DNA from 2 places in the Cellulosimicrobium sp. G4 BAM 1002 genome. Region 2 is predicted to be linked to the other one. Evidence: riboswitches for the same ligand, from Rfam matches in the RefSeq annotation. Region 2 holds a riboswitch; the other holds the start of a gene.
What was found. A riboswitch is a leader RNA that binds a small molecule or an ion and turns the genes downstream of it on or off. The one in region 2 is predicted to bind FMN.

Region 1 (7,239 bases), 1.7 Mb from region 2:
GTGTGCCGGTAGGCCGGCTTGGGGCGCCACGGGGACGCGTACGCGTATCCGGCGACCGTCGGGCGTGAGGTCCCCGGCGGCTGGGCGGCGTTCCCGTCGTCCGTGACCTCCGCGACGAGGAACGGCAGCCCGCGCGCCGTCACGTCGTCGAGCTTGCGCTGCCAGGTGGGAAGGTCCCAGACGTCCTCCTCGAACGTCACGCACGTCTCGCGGACGAAGTGCGCGGCGATCTCGGCGACGCGGCCGAGATCGGCGTACGTCGCGGGGCGTACCCAGGTGCTCGTGCGGCCGGGGCTGGTGGACGTCGGCACGCGTGCGTCGGGGGAGGGGGGAGTGCTCACGGGAGGAGCATACGAGGGCAGGTCAGCGGTGTGTGCGCCCTAGGCTGGGCCCATGGCAGCCCTCATCGCCCCGAGCATCCTGTCCGCCGACTTCGCGAACCTCGAGCGCGACCTGAACGCGATCTCGACGGCGGACTACGCGCACGTCGACGTCATGGACAACCACTTCGTGCCGAACCTCACGCTCGGGCTGCCGGTCTTCGAGCGGCTCGCCCAGGTGTCGCCCGTCCCGATCGACGCGCACCTCATGATCGACGACCCCGACCGCTGGGCGCCCGCGTACGCGGAGGCCGGCGCGGCGTCCGTCACCTTCCACGCCGAGGCCGCTGGTGCTCCTGTACGGCTCGCACGCGAGCTGCGGCGGCTCGGGGCGCGCGCGGGGGTCGCGCTGCGTCCTGCGACGCCTGTGGAGCCCTTCCTGGACCTCCTGACGGAGGTCGACATGATCCTCGTCATGACCGTGGAGCCCGGGTTCGGGGGCCAGTCGTTCATCGAGGGGACGCTGCCCAAGATCCGCAGGGCCCGCGAGGCGGTCAGCGAGTCGGGGCTCGACGTGTGGATCCAGGTCGATGGGGGAGTGTCGCGCTCGACGATCGAGCGCGCGGCGGACGCCGGGGCGAACGTCTTCGTGGCGGGCTCGGCGGTGTACGGGGCGGAGAACGTCCCGGGGGAGATCCAGGCTCTGAGAGAGCTCGCGGACGCCGCGCACGCACACTGACCCGCCGCACCGGCTGTCCACGGCCGGGCGAGGACCGTCCCGACGTGATCGCGCACCGTGCCATGACATGTCCCTCGTAAAATAGTGTGCCAAGCGCACACTCGATTCCCCACCGGCCACAAGGGCCGCTCACCCCATCCGCCCAGACCACAGGGGGCAGGGGAGCCGGTTCACGTTCGCCCAAGTGCTGGACGAGCTCGAGCACGAGGTCGCACGAGTAGCATGCTCGGTGAAGCAGTACGCACGAACGTGCTCCGGGGTCGGTGCAATTCCGAGCCGGCGGTGACAGTCCGCGACCCGCGCCCTACGCGCGGTTGACCTGGTGGAACTCCAGGACCGACGGTGAAAGTCCGGATGGGAGGAAGCACGTGCGGCAAGGCCACGCCAGAGCGCGTGGTGCGTCGGCGACCCGCCGGGGCACCCGTCCGCGACGGTGACGGCCTCGCCGTGGTGAGCGACGACGTCGGGCCGCCCAGGCCACCCGACCCGCCGCCCGCCCTCACCCCGGAGCGCAAGTGCCCGGGAGGAGGACGATGGACGAGCACCCACGAACCTTGACGATCGACGCGGCCATGGCGCGCGCGCTCGAGCTCGCGGCGCGGGGGCCGGCGTACGGCCCCAACCCGCGCGTCGGCTGCGTCCTCCTCGCCCCGTCGCCCGGTGGAGGCCCGGCGCCCGACGGCGCAGCGCAGGACTCCGTGGACGCGCACCCGCGACGGGTCCTCGCCGAGGGCTACCACCGCGGCGCGGGGACGCCGCACGCGGAAGCAGCCGCCCTGACCGACGCCCGGGAGCGTGAGGTCGACGTGCGGGGCGCGACCGCCGTCGTCACGCTCGAGCCGTGCGCGCACACCGGGCGTACCGGTCCGTGCGCCGACGCGCTCGTCGCGGCGGGCGTCGCGGAGGTGGTCTACGCCGTCGCGGACCCGAATCCGCTCGCGATCGGCGGTGCGCGGCGCCTCCAGGGCGCCGGCGTGCGGGTGGTGAGGGGCCTGCGTACGGCGGAGGGCGAGGAGCTGCTGCGAGTGTGGCTCACGTCGGTGCGCCGCGGGACCCCGTACGTCACGCTCAAGACCGCGACGACGCTCGACGGGTACGTCGCGGCCCAGGACGGGACGAGCCGGTGGATCACCGGACGGGCGGCCCGGGAGCACGCCCACCGGGTGCGTGCTGACGTGGACGCCATCCTCGTGGGCACGGGGACCCTCCTCACCGACGACCCCGCGCTCACCGCGCGCGTGCACGCCGGCGCCGCGAGCGCCGAGGGCGGCTCTTTCGAGGTTCTGGCCGCGCACCAGCCGCTGCGGGTCGTCGTCGGGCGGCGGGGGATACCGCCGGCGGCGCGGGTGCGCGGCGAGGGCGGCGAGCTGGTCCATCTCGTGACGCGAGACGTCGGGGAGGTGCTCGCGCGGCTCGCGGAGCGCGAGGTGCGCCACGTGCTCGTGGAGGGCGGCCCGACGCTCGCGACGGCGTTCCTCGCGGCCGGGGCGGTCGACGAGCTGCACTCGTACGTCGCGCCGGTGCTGCTGGGCGACGGGCGTCGCATGGTCGGTGGGCTGGGGGTGTCGTCGATCGCGGAGGCCCACCGGTTCCGCACGGTCGAGGTGAGGCGTGTCGGTGACGACGTGCTGATGGTGTCGAGGAAGGGAAGCTGATGTTCACGGGGATCGTCGAGGAGATCGGGAAGGTTCGGGAGATCGCGTACCCGGGAGGTACGACGGACGTCGGGGCGGCGGCCGGTGCCGGTGGGGACGCCGTCCTCACGATCGAGGGCCTGCTGGTCACGTCGGACGCGGGGCTCGGGGACTCGATCGCGGTGAACGGCGTGTGCCTCACGGTGACGAGCCTGGGCGGGGACGGGTCCTTCACGGCGGACGTCATGCCGGAGTCGTTGCGTCGTACGTCGCTGGGGGACCTGGTCGCCGGTTCTCCGGTGAATCTCGAGCGGGCGGTGCGGGCGGACGCGCGGCTGGGCGGGCACGTCGTGCAGGGTCACGTCGACGGCGTCGGGACGCTCGTGAGCCGGGCTCCTGGTGAGCGCTGGGACGACCTCGTGTTCTCGGCACCGGCCGGGCTCACGCGCTACGTCGCGGAGAAGGGTTCGATCGCGGTGAGCGGGGTCTCACTCACGGTGACGCACGTGGACGCCGGGTCGTTCGGCGTCTCGCTCATCCCGACGACGCTCGAGGCGACGATCCTCGGCGGCCTCGTCCCCGGGGACCGCGTGAACCTGGAGGTCGACGTGCTGGCGAAGTACGTCGAGCGGCTGCTCCGGGCCGGCGGCACGGTCGGGAGCGCGTCGTGACGCGGGAGGACGTGCCGGCTGCGAGCGCCGCGCTGACCGGGGGCGGGTCGGCGGGGGTGCGGCTGGGGTCGGTCGAGGATGCGCTGGTGGAGATCCGGGCGGGGCGTCCGGTGCTGGTGGCGGACTCCCCGGACCGGGAGAACGAGGCGGACGTGGTGTTCGCGGCGCAGGGGGTGTCGGCGGAGTGGGTGGCGTGGACGATCCGGCACTCGTCGGGGTACCTGTGCGCGCCGATGCCGTCGGCTCGGGCGGACGCTCTGGAGCTGCCGTTGATGGTGCCGCACAGCCAGGACCCGCGGCGCACGGCGTACACGGTGACGGTGGACGCGGCGACGGGGGTGACGACGGGGATCTCGGCGGAGGACCGGGCGAGGACGTTGCGGGTGCTGGCCGACCCGGCGTCGGGTCCGGTGGACCTGATCCGGCCGGGGCACGTGCTGCCGTTGCGGGCGGTGCCGGGAGGCGTGCTGCACCGTGCGGGGCACACGGAGGCTGCGGTGGACCTGGTGCGTCTGGCGGGCATGGGGGAGGTCGGGGGGATCGCGGAGCTCGTGCACGACGACGGGACGATGATGCGGCTGGAGGACGCGGCGGCTCTCGCGGAGCGGGACGGGCTCGTGCTCCTGACGATCGCGGACCTGGTGGCGTGGCGGCTGGAGCACGACCCGGCGCCGACCGCTACGGGGGACGGCGTGCCGGACCGTGAGCAGCTGGCGCGGCGGGTGCACCGCACGGCGGAGGCGGACCTCCCGACGGCGCACGGCCGGTTCCGCGTGATCGGGTACCGGGACCTGCGGACGGGTGCGGAGCACGTGGCTCTGGTACCTCCGGCCGCGAGCGCCGTCGGGGCGGGTCGTGTCCCCGTGGTGCGGGTGCACTCGGAGTGCTTGACGGGTGACGCGTTCGGGTCGTTGCGGTGCGACTGCGGTCCGCAGCTGCAGGCGGCGATGGAGCGGGTCGCGGCGGAGGGCGGTGCGGTGGTGTACCTGCGGGGGCACGAGGGTCGGGGCATCGGGCTGCTGGCGAAGATCGGGGCGTACGAGCTGCAGGACGCGGGTCTGGACACGGTGCAGGCGAACCTGGAGCTGGGGTGGCCGGTGGACCGGCGGGAGTACGGGGCTGCTGCGGCGATCCTGGAGGACCTGGGGCTGTCGCGGGTGCGGCTGCTGACGAACAACCCGGCGAAGGTGACGGGTCTGGTGGCGTCGGGCATCGACGTGGTGGGGACGGAGCGGATCGAGGTGGGCCACGGTGAGCACAACCGGGCGTACCTGGTGACGAAGAAGGTGGCGATGGGTCACCTGCTGGACACGGTGGAGGCCCCGGACGGGGTCGACGCGGGCATCGAGGCGAAGGAGGACCAGGGATGAGCGGGGCAGGAGCGCCGACGATCAGCGTGGACGGTTCGGGGCTGCGGGTGGTCGTGGTCGCGGCGAGCTGGCACACGCAGGTCATGGACGGGTTGCTGGCGGGGGCGCGGCGGGCGTTGGCCGCGGCGAACGTGTCGCACGTGACGGAGGTCCGCGTGCCGGGGTCGTTCGAGCTGCCGGTGGCGGCGGCGCGTGCGGTGGAGCACGGCGCGGACGCGGTGGTGGCGCTGGGTGTCGTGATCCGTGGTGGGACGCCGCACTTCGAGTACGTGTGCCAGGCGGCGACGTCGGGACTGACGGAGGTGAGCGTGCGGACGGGCGTGCCGGTGGGGTTCGGGCTGCTCACGTGCGACGACGAGCAGCAGGCGCTGGACCGTGCGGGCCTGGAGGGGTCGCGCGAGGACAAGGGTGCGGAGGCGGCCGAGGCAGCGGTGGCGACCGTGGTGGCGCTGCGGAACCTGTAGCGGTGCTCGACGGCGGTCGGCGCCGGCGGACGGGTGCCCGCTGGGCGGACCCGTCCCCGGTCGCCGGCGACGGCCGGATACCCTGGGGCGCGTGAAGACGTTCGAGTCCCTGTTCGCGGAGCTCTCCGAGAAGGCCACGACGCGACCTGCCGGTTCCGGCACGGTCGCGGAGCTGGACGCCGGGGTGCACGCGATCGGGAAGAAGGTGGTCGAGGAGGCCGCCGAGGTCTGGATGGCCGCCGAGTACGAGGGCGACGTGAAGACGGCGGAGGAGATCTCCCAGCTCCTCTACCACCTGCAGGTCCTCATGCTGGCGAAGGGTCTGAGCCTGCAGGACGTGTACGAGCATCTGTGAGCGGCCGCGCCGGTGAGCCCTCGCTCCCGTCCGCGAGCGCCGCTCGCCCCGTGCTCGTCCCTGCCCGTCCTCCTGCTGCCGTCTCCCTGAAACGAAGGTCCTGCCATGCTGCGTATCGCCGTCCCCAACAAGGGGTCCCTGTCCGAGCCCGCCGTCGAGATGCTGCGCGAGGCGGGGTACCGCCAGCGCCGTGACTCGCGCGAGCTCGTGCTCGCGGACCCGGACAACGACGTCGAGTTCTTCTTCCTGCGTCCGCGTGACATCGCGGTGTACGTCGGCTCGGGCACGGTCGACGTCGGGATCACCGGCCGTGACCTGCTCCTGGACTCGGGGGCGGACGCCGTGGAGCACATGCAGCTCGGCTTCGGCGGGTCGACGTTCCGGTACGCGGCCCCGGCCGGTGCGGTCACGTCCCTCGAGCAGGTGCAGGGGCTGCGGGTCGCGACGTCGTACGAGGTGCTCGTCGAGGGCCACCTGCGCTCGCACGGCGTGGAGGCGACGGTCGTGCACCTCGACGGCGCGGTCGAGTCGGCCGTGCAGCTCGGGGTGGCGGACGTCGTCGCGGACGTCGTGTCGACGGGCACGACGCTGCGCGGTGCGGGCCTGGAGGTGTTCGGCGACCCGATCCTCGTGTCGGAGGCGGTGCTCATCCGTCCGCGCGCGGTCGCGGAGGCGGACGTCCCGGCGGGCGTGGAGGTGCTGAGCCGGCGCCTGCAGGGCGTGCTCACCGCACGCCAGTACGTCCTCATGGACTACGACGTCCCGGTGTCTCTCGTCGAGCAGGCGGTCGCGATCACGCCGGGGCTCGAGTCGCCCACGGTGTCGCCGCTGCACGACCGGGACTGGGCGGCCGTGCGCGCGATGGTGCGCCGCGACCAGACGAACCAGGTCATGGACGCGCTGTACGACGTGGGGGCGCGCGCCATCCTCGTCACGAGGATCCACGCGTCGCGGCTCTGACGCCCGGTCCGTCCCTTCGGCCCGTCTCGCGGTCGAGCGCCTGTGAGGGTCGAGCCGTTGTGAGACGGTGGCGCCATGAGCGGTGAGACGTTCCCCGACCCCGGCCTGCCCGGCGAGCGCGTCGACGACCCGTACCGCCCGTTCCGGCCGCGTTTCGGCCTGGTGTCCGCGTGGGCGACGGGCGTCGTGGTCGTCGGCGGGTGCGTCGTCGTGGGCGTGCTCGCGACGGGGCCTCTGGGCACGGCGTGGGTGAACCGGCTCTCCCTGGCGGCGTTCGCCCTGTTCGCGACCTGGTTGCTGTGGCGCCTCGGCGGCGTCCACGCCGTGCCGTCGCGCACCGGCCTGCGGGTGCGCAACGTCATCTACACGCGCGAGCTCGAGTGGGCGCAGATCGTGTCCGTGCGGTTCGGCAGCGGGGACGCGTGGGTGCGGCTCGACCTTGCGGACGGGTCCACGATCGCCGTGATGGGCATCCAGCGGGCCGACGGCGCCCGTGGGGACACCGAGGCGCGGCGGCTCGCGGCGCTCGTCCAGGCGCACGGCGAGGCCCGGGAGGAGCCGCCGCGGTGAGTCCGCCCGACGTCGACATGGACGCCGAGACGTGAGAAGCGGCCCCCGGATCATCCGATCCAGGGGCCGCTTCTCACGTCTCGGCGGACGAACGGTCCGTCAGAGGGCGGTCAGTACGCCGTGCGGTGGCGCGGCTTGCGCTCGCCCCGGTCGTCC
Region 2 (7,239 bases):
CGAGCGAGACGGAGTCCGAGCCGTGGGTGGGCTCGGTGAGCGCGAACGCGCCGAGGATCTCGCCGCGCGCCATGGGCTCGGCGTACCGCGCGCGCTGCTCGTCCGAGCCGAGCATCTGGATGCTCCGCAGCGCGAGGCCGCCCTGGACGCCGCAGATCGTCGCGACGGACCCGTCGCCGCGCGACATCTCCATCGCGGCGAGGCCCGCACCCATGAGGCTCACGCGGGGTCGGCCGTCGACGTCGACGCCGTCGCGCAGGAGGTCGAGCTCGCCCATGCGCTTGACGAGGTCGAGCGGGACCTCGGCGCGCTCCCAGAAGTCGTCGATGACCGGGAGCACCTCGTCCTGGACGAACTGACGGACGCGCTGCTGGTGCGCGCGGTCCTCCGCGGTCGCGTCGGCGAACGCGTCCGCATAGTCGACGTCCAGCGGGGTCGTGAGGTCGTAGGTGGGCTCGGTGACACCGGGCATGATCGGGGTGGTGGGCATCGGTGCTCCCCTGGGACGGCGGCTGCTGGTCGGTCGAGCGTGATCGTCGGCAGCGGCGGTGCCCGGGTGGCGGGTCGACGTCGTCGGCGGTCTCTTCCCATAGTGCAGCGATACCAAGTCTCAGTCAATCTGAGACCGGGTATCGCGCCCTGGGCGGGCCGGGGCATGGTGCGCGACGGCCCGCCGTCCTATCGTCGGACGATGGCTCTCGACCTCTTCGCGACCATGCACGTCCGCGACCACGACGCCGCACGCGACTGGTACGTCCGGCTGCTCGGGGTCGAGCCGACCTTCGTCGCGACGCCGACCGAGTCCGTGTGGGAGCTCGCCGAGCACCGGTGGCTCGTCGTCGAGCAGGTGCCCGAGCACGCCGGGCACGGCGTCGTCACGGTCTTCCGCGAGGACGTCGACGCGTTCGTCGCGACGGCCGGGGCGCGCGGGATCGATCCTGACCGCCGCGAGACGTACGAGGGCGGGGTCGTCAAGATCGTCTTCCGCGACCCGGACGGCAACGAGGTCGGGCTCGGCGGCGCGCTCCCGGCGTAGGTGCCGGCCGCTCGGCGCGCACCGCGGGATCCGGTCAGCGAGCCGAGCTGGAGACTTGTGCCCCGAGGAACGCGCGGATGTCCGTCGCGACGTCGTCCGGACGCTCCATCGCCGGGAAGTGCCCTCCCCGGGGACGCTCGGCCCAGAACGGCAGCGCGCCGTGGGGGTCGAGGATGCGGCGCACGAGCGGTTCCTCGCCGAACGCCGTGACGCCCTGGGGGCGGTCGTGCGCGCGACCCCACGCCTGCTCGGCGTGCGCGGCCTCGTAGAGGAGGTTGGCGGCGCCGTCGCCGGCTCGCCCGAACCAGCTCACGCTGACCAGGGTGAGGAGGTCGTCGCCGTCCACCGCGTCCTCGGGAAGCTCGTGCCGCGGGTCGGTCCACTCGTGGAACTTCTCCGCGATCCACGTGAGCTGCATGACGGGGGAGTCGGTCAGGCCGTAGGCGACGCTCAGCGGGCGCGTGGTCTGCACCTGCAGGTAGCCGAAGTCCTCCGCCCGGGCGGCGACGAGGGTCGCGTGCCGCTCGCGCTCCTCGGCCGTGAGGTGGTCCGTGGGAGGCGTGTACTCGGTCGCGATCGCGCCGGGGTCGGTGGACACGAGCGACGCGACGACGCGATCGCCTGCCTCGAGGCAGAGCTGCTCGGCCACGCCTGCCCCGACGTCTCCGCCGAACACGGCGTACCGGTCGTACCCGAGCGCGCGCACGACGCGGTCGAACGCGTCCGCCGTCCGGGCGATGTCCCAACCGTAGGCCGCGAGCGGCGTCGAGAGGCCGTACCCCGGCATGGAGGGGGCGACGACGTGGAACGCCGGACCGCCGCCCGCGGGCTCCGCCAGCAGCGGCGCGAGACGTGCGAACTCCACGAACGACGTCGGGTAGCCGTGGCAGAGGAGCAAGGGCGTCGCGTCGGCGCGCGACGAGCGCACGTGCATCCCGTGGACGCGCTGACCGTCCACGAGCGTGACGAACTGCGGCATCCGGTTGAGCCGAGCCTCCTGCGCGCGCCAGTCGAACGTCGTGCGCCACCGTTCCGCGAGCCGGCGGGCGTAGCCGACCGGGGTTCCGCGGTCCCACGTGTCCGTGAGCTCGGCCGGCCAGCGGGTGCGTCCCAGCCGGTCGTGGAGGTCGTCGACCTCCTCGTCGCTCACCGCGATCTCGTACGGTCGGACGTCCAGGTCGTCGTTCATGGCCGGTCCTCCTCGGCGGTGGTCGTGACCACCCCACGCAAGCGCGGCTCTCCGGCGTTGTCTTGAACCAGCGCGACACTCAGACGGGCTCGCCGCGATCGCGGGAGCGTCCGGGGGTCAGGCCCGTGAGCCGCTTGAGGTCACGGGTGAGGTGTGCCTGGTCGGCGTAACCGAGCCGGTACGCGACGTCCACGATCGAGAGGCCGTCCTGGAGCCGGGCGACCGCCTCACGGGCCCGCTCGATCCGGCGCGCCCGGTGCGGGCTGATCCCGACGGCGTGCGCGAAGTGCCGTTCGACCGTGCGGGCCGAGCAGTCCGCCGCGCCGCCGTCGAGCGCGGTCTCGACGACGTCGTCGTGCCGCACGACCCCCGCGGACGCGAGCGCCGCGACGAGCCGGTCGACGCCGGGCGCGTCGAGCGCGAGGTCGGGCAGCGGCCAGGCGGCGTCGGCGAGGACGAATGCGCCACGCCCGAGCAGGGGCAGCCGTTCGGTCCGGTCCCTCCAGCCCACGACCGGCTCGTGGGCGAAGTAGGTGCCCGGCGAGAAGCGCACCCCGAGGTTGTGGTTCCCGGCGGTGTACGGGACGGGCGTCGGCCGCGAGGACGGCCCCGAGAGCAGGACGCGCCGCGCGTTCCCCTGTGCCGTGAAGACGAGGTCCCACCGCGCGTCCGCGGACGCGACGTAGGTCCCGTCGGTGAGGTCCACGGTGGCCCACACGACGTCGACGAGGGGGGAGGCTCCGGCGCGCTCCTCGTAGAGGAAGCTCACCCGCTCATCGTAGGACGGGGCGCGGACAGGCCGGGCGTAGGGTCGGCGCATGGTGGACTGGGACGACGACGGCTCGGCCGGCGCGTGGATCGAGGAGCGGCTCGGGGACTTCGGCCCGACCGTCGACGGCACGGTGCCGCGCGGGTATGGGGCATACGCGTGCGTGGAGCACCCCGAGCCGGACGACGACGTCACCCTTGCCGCGCAGACCGACGCCCTCGCCGCCGTGCTCGCGCCGTTCACGGGCGACCAGCCCGTGCACCTCGCGGTGTGGACGGGGCACGCGTTCCTGTACGACCACGGCAGCGACCCGCGCGCGACGTCGGGCGTCTCGCCGTTCTTCTCGTGGTCCCCGGACGAGCCGCGCCCGAGCGACGCGGAGGTCGAGCAGGCGCTCGCCGAAGCATGGGAGCAGCTCATCCCGACCCTCGTCGAGCGCCCCGCCGCGCCGATGCTCCTGCTCCCGCACCGCGAGTACCACCTGTGGACGGGGACCCTCACCGACGCCGGGGCGTTCCGGCACCAGGAGCAGCCGCCGAACCTCTGGTGGCCGCAGGACCGGTCCTGGTTCGTCGGGACAGAGATCGACGCGTCGGCCACCTACGTCGGCGGGAGCGACGCGCTCGTCGAGGCGGTGTGCGCGGACAGCACGCTCGGCGCGAGCCGGGTCGAGCCGTCCGCCCGCATGCTCTTCGACGACTGAGGCCGCGACCCCACGCTCAGCCGGAGGCGGGCGCGCCCGCCGACGCCGCGACAGCCTCGGCGGTGGCCTGGCGCTTGATGCGCCACCACACGAAGAACCCGACGAGCGTGAACGCGCCGTAGAACACGTACATGAACGCGGACGCGTAGTACCCGGCGGAGACGAGCAGCGGCACGCCGACGATGTCCACAGCGACCCAGATCAGCCAGAACTCGACCCAGCCCTTCGCCATGCCGTACGTGGCGAGGAGCGAGCCCATGAAGATCCACGCGTCGGCCCACACGGGCTCGAACGAGCCCATCGCGCGGAAGACGGGCGTGAGCACGGCCGTGCCGACGAGGAGGGCGAGCACGAGGGCGATCCGCTGGCGCGCCGTCGCCCACTGCGGCACGACGCTCACGCCGTGGCTGTCCGCGTCCGCGCCACCCAGCCGCTGCTGCGTGCGGCGCCACTGCACCCACCCGTAGACGGACACGATGACGAACATGACCTGACGGCCGGCCTGGCCGAGGAGGTTCACGGGGTTGGGGGTCGCGAAGACCGCGCCCAGGAACACCGTCAGCAGCAGCAGGTTGCCGACGATGCCGACCGGCCACGCCCACACCTTGCGCCGCATGCCGCCCAGCGCCGACGCCAGGCCGAACCCGTTGCCCACGATCTCGCGCCACAGCAGGTGCTGGTCGCCGATCGTCAGCTGCGCGTCGAAGAGCGCGTGGATCAGGTCCATCGGTGTTCCCTCGCCGTCCGGGCACGACGGCTCCGGGGGCGTGAGAACGGCACGACGGGGTCACCCGTCGCGCCGCACGTGCTTCTCCCATCCGGACTTTCACCGTCGGTCCTGGAGTTCCACCAGGTCAACCGCGCGTAGGGCGCGGGTCGCGGACTGTCACCGCCGGCTCGGAATTGCACCGACCCCGGAGCACGTTCGTGCGTACTGCGTTCTGCAACGGAGCATGCTACCCGCGCATTCCCGGGCGGTGCGACGAGCCGCTCAGCCCAGAGCGTCGCGGACGGCTCGTGCGACGTCGTCCGCGACCTCGTCGGCGTCGGACCCCGCGTCGACGACCGTCACGACGACGCGGCGCCCGTCGCGGCCCGGGCGCTCACCGGAGGCGACGGGACCGCCCGACGTGCCGTCGCCGTCGGGCGCGACGTACCGCCCGACGGCGGCGCGACGGAGGTCCGCGAACGCCTCCTCGAGCTGGGGGCGCAGGTCCTGCTCGGGGCTGCGCAGCCAGCGGCGCAGCAGCGCGTTGTGGACCGCGACGACGGACGCGGCGAACGCGATGGACGCGGTCGAGCGGCGCGCGTCGGGCGGTAGTGCGTCGCGCAGGTACGCGGTGAACGCGCGCTCGTAACGGTGGGTGGTGACGAGCTCGCGGTCGCGCAGGGCAGGCACCTCCTGCAGCAGGCGGTGCCGCGCGAGGGACGTCTCGCGCTGCCCGACGTGGTGGTCGAAGACGAGCCGTGCCGCGCGGCACACCTCGAGGTACGGGTCGACCCCGGGTTCCGGGACGAGGTTCCCCGCGGCGTCGGGCACGGGCCGTGTCGACGCGAGGAGGACGACCACCTCGTCGAGGAGGAGCTCGTGGTCGGCGAAGACCACGTCCTCCTTGGAGCGGAACCGCCGGAAGAAGGTGGCGCGGCTGACCTGGGCGGCGTCGGCGATCTCCTCGACGGTGGTCTGCTCGTACCCCTTGCGGGTGAAGAGCTCGATCGCTGCGTCGACGGCCTGGGCGTGGGTGCGGCTGCGGACGTCGGTCATGCACCGGACGGTACACCGGCCCCCGGGCCCCGCCCGTGGGACGGGCTGCGTGCTCGGGTGTGCTCAGAGAGCGAGCCGGTAGAACCGGAAGAACGAGAAGTCGTCGACCGGCAGGACCTCGACGTCGGTGAACCCGGCCTCGAGCGCGTAGCGACGCAGGGTCGTGTGCCGCATGACCGTCCCCGTTCCCGCGGACGGCTGCGACGACAGCCCGTCGGGCAGGCACACGAACAGGCTGTACCCGTACATGACGCGGTCCACGTCGTCGGCGGGGGCGGTGAACTCCTCGGCGACCGCCTCGTCCATCACCACGACCACACCGTCCGGGCTGACCGCGCGCCGCACCGCGTCGAGGACCTCGACCGGGCGCGGCAGGTCGTGCACGCACTCGAAGGCGAACGCCGCGTCGAAAGGGCGTCCCGAGGGCTCGACGAGCCCGAGCTCGGCCGCGTCGGCGAGGTGGAACGTCACGCGGTCGGCGAGCCCGGCCTCCTCGGCCGCGACGCGCGCCGCCGCGACCGACGGCCGGTCCACGTCGACGCCGTGCACGACGGCGTCCGGGTAGGCGCGCGCGAGGGCGAGCGTCGACCACCCGAACCCGCACCCGACGTCGACGATCCGGGCCCCCGGCCGGGACAGCACGTCGTGGACCGACGGCACGCCCGCGAGCGCCGGCGCGAGCCGCTGCTCGAACCACGGCCGGTTGACGTCGGCCTGCGCCTCGCGCGCGTCGTCGCCGAGCTGCTCCCACGACACCCCGCCGCCCGTGCGGTACGCCTCGAGCAGGTGCGGGAGCTGCGTGCCGATCGCGCCGACGAACCGTGCGAGCGGGGCGGAGTACGCGAGCGACGACGCGTCGGTGAGCACCTCCGCGTGTGCGGCGGGCAGGGCGTAGAGGCGCTCGCGGGCCGCCGCCGACGGGTCCGCGACGAGCGCCGGACCGGCGCCAGGGTCCTCCGCGACGAGGATTCCTGCGGCCGCCTGCTGCTCGAGCCACTCGCGGGCGTACCGCTCGTGCGTGCGGGTGCGCTCGGCGAGCCCCGTGGACGTGACCGGTCCGGCGCCGGCGAGCGCGCGATACCAGCCGAGCCGGTCACCGACGTGCACCGCGAGCAGGTCGATCGCGCCCAGCCACGCGGCGGAGAGCCGCTCGGCGAACGCGTCCACGGCGGGCGTGCCGGCCTGGTCACGCCCGCCGTCGTCCGACGGCGTGTCCTCGTCCGTGGCGACCACGCGCGCCTCCGCTCGACGTTGGCCGGGCGCGTGCCGCGAGGTAGTGGCGCCCGTGGTTCGACGGTAGACCTCGACGGCCACGGCGTCGATGGCCACAGCGGCTGAAAACCGTGACCGTGGATGCTGCCCGCGGCGTGCCGTTGCCGCCGCGGCGACGGGCGCAGGCGGTCGGTTTGAGGTGAGCCTTGCCTTATCCTTGGCGCGTGACCGTGGACACGCCCGCGCCCGGCGCGTCCTCCGGCGCGCCGCTGCTCGCCGTGCGAGACGTGCGGGTCCGGTACCAGGCCGACGAGCACGAGGGCGCGGCCGCGCGCCCGGCCCGGCCCGACGGCGTCGCGCTCGACGTCCGGCCCGGCGAGGCGGTGCTGCTGCTCGGCCCGTCGGGGTGCGGCAAGTCGACCCTCGCGCTCGCGACGAACGGGCTCGTGCCGCACGTGGTCGGTGCCGACCTCGAGGGCAGCGTGCACGTGGGAGGGCGCGCGACCACGGACCACTCCCCGCCCGAGCTCTCGCGCGACGTCGCGATGGTCTTCCAGGACCCCGA

Region 1: it holds a riboswitch for FMN, as region 2 does, so the genes downstream of both, ribD (bifunctional diaminohydroxyphosphoribosylaminopyrimidine deaminase/5-amino-6-(5-phosphoribosylamino)uracil reductase RibD) here and pnuC (nicotinamide riboside transporter PnuC) in region 2, are expected to answer to the same signal.

What each region holds. Positions count from the first base shown of each region.
Region 1 covers NZ_CP182109.1:2,335,874-2,343,112, forward strand. Annotated here, with positions in the region: gene ACMXGY_RS10510 (N-acetyltransferase family protein) at 1-341, opposite strand, end outside; gene rpe (ribulose-phosphate 3-epimerase) at 394-1,059, shown strand; FMN riboswitch at 1,305-1,431, shown strand; gene ribD (bifunctional diaminohydroxyphosphoribosylaminopyrimidine deaminase/5-amino-6-(5-phosphoribosylamino)uracil reductase RibD) at 1,593-2,714, shown strand; gene ACMXGY_RS10525 (riboflavin synthase) at 2,714-3,364, shown strand; gene ribA (GTP cyclohydrolase II) at 3,397-4,734, shown strand; gene ribH (6,7-dimethyl-8-ribityllumazine synthase) at 4,731-5,198, shown strand; gene ACMXGY_RS10540 (phosphoribosyl-ATP diphosphatase) at 5,290-5,553, shown strand; gene hisG (ATP phosphoribosyltransferase) at 5,659-6,513, shown strand; gene ACMXGY_RS10550 (PH domain-containing protein) at 6,589-7,083, shown strand; gene ACMXGY_RS10555 (DEAD/DEAH box helicase) at 7,194-7,239, opposite strand, start outside.
Region 2 covers NZ_CP182109.1:4,012,005-4,019,243, reverse strand. Annotated here, with positions in the region: gene ACMXGY_RS17880 (acyl-CoA dehydrogenase family protein) at 1-490, opposite strand, end outside; gene ACMXGY_RS17875 (VOC family protein) at 692-1,036, shown strand; gene ACMXGY_RS17870 (epoxide hydrolase family protein) at 1,071-2,225, opposite strand; gene ACMXGY_RS17865 (helix-turn-helix domain-containing protein) at 2,305-2,994, opposite strand; gene ACMXGY_RS17860 (hypothetical protein) at 3,044-3,697, shown strand; gene pnuC (nicotinamide riboside transporter PnuC) at 3,714-4,424, opposite strand; FMN riboswitch at 4,500-4,623, opposite strand; gene ACMXGY_RS17850 (TetR/AcrR family transcriptional regulator) at 4,689-5,462, opposite strand; gene ACMXGY_RS17845 (class I SAM-dependent methyltransferase) at 5,526-6,695, opposite strand; gene ACMXGY_RS17840 (ABC transporter ATP-binding protein) at 6,899-7,239, shown strand, end outside.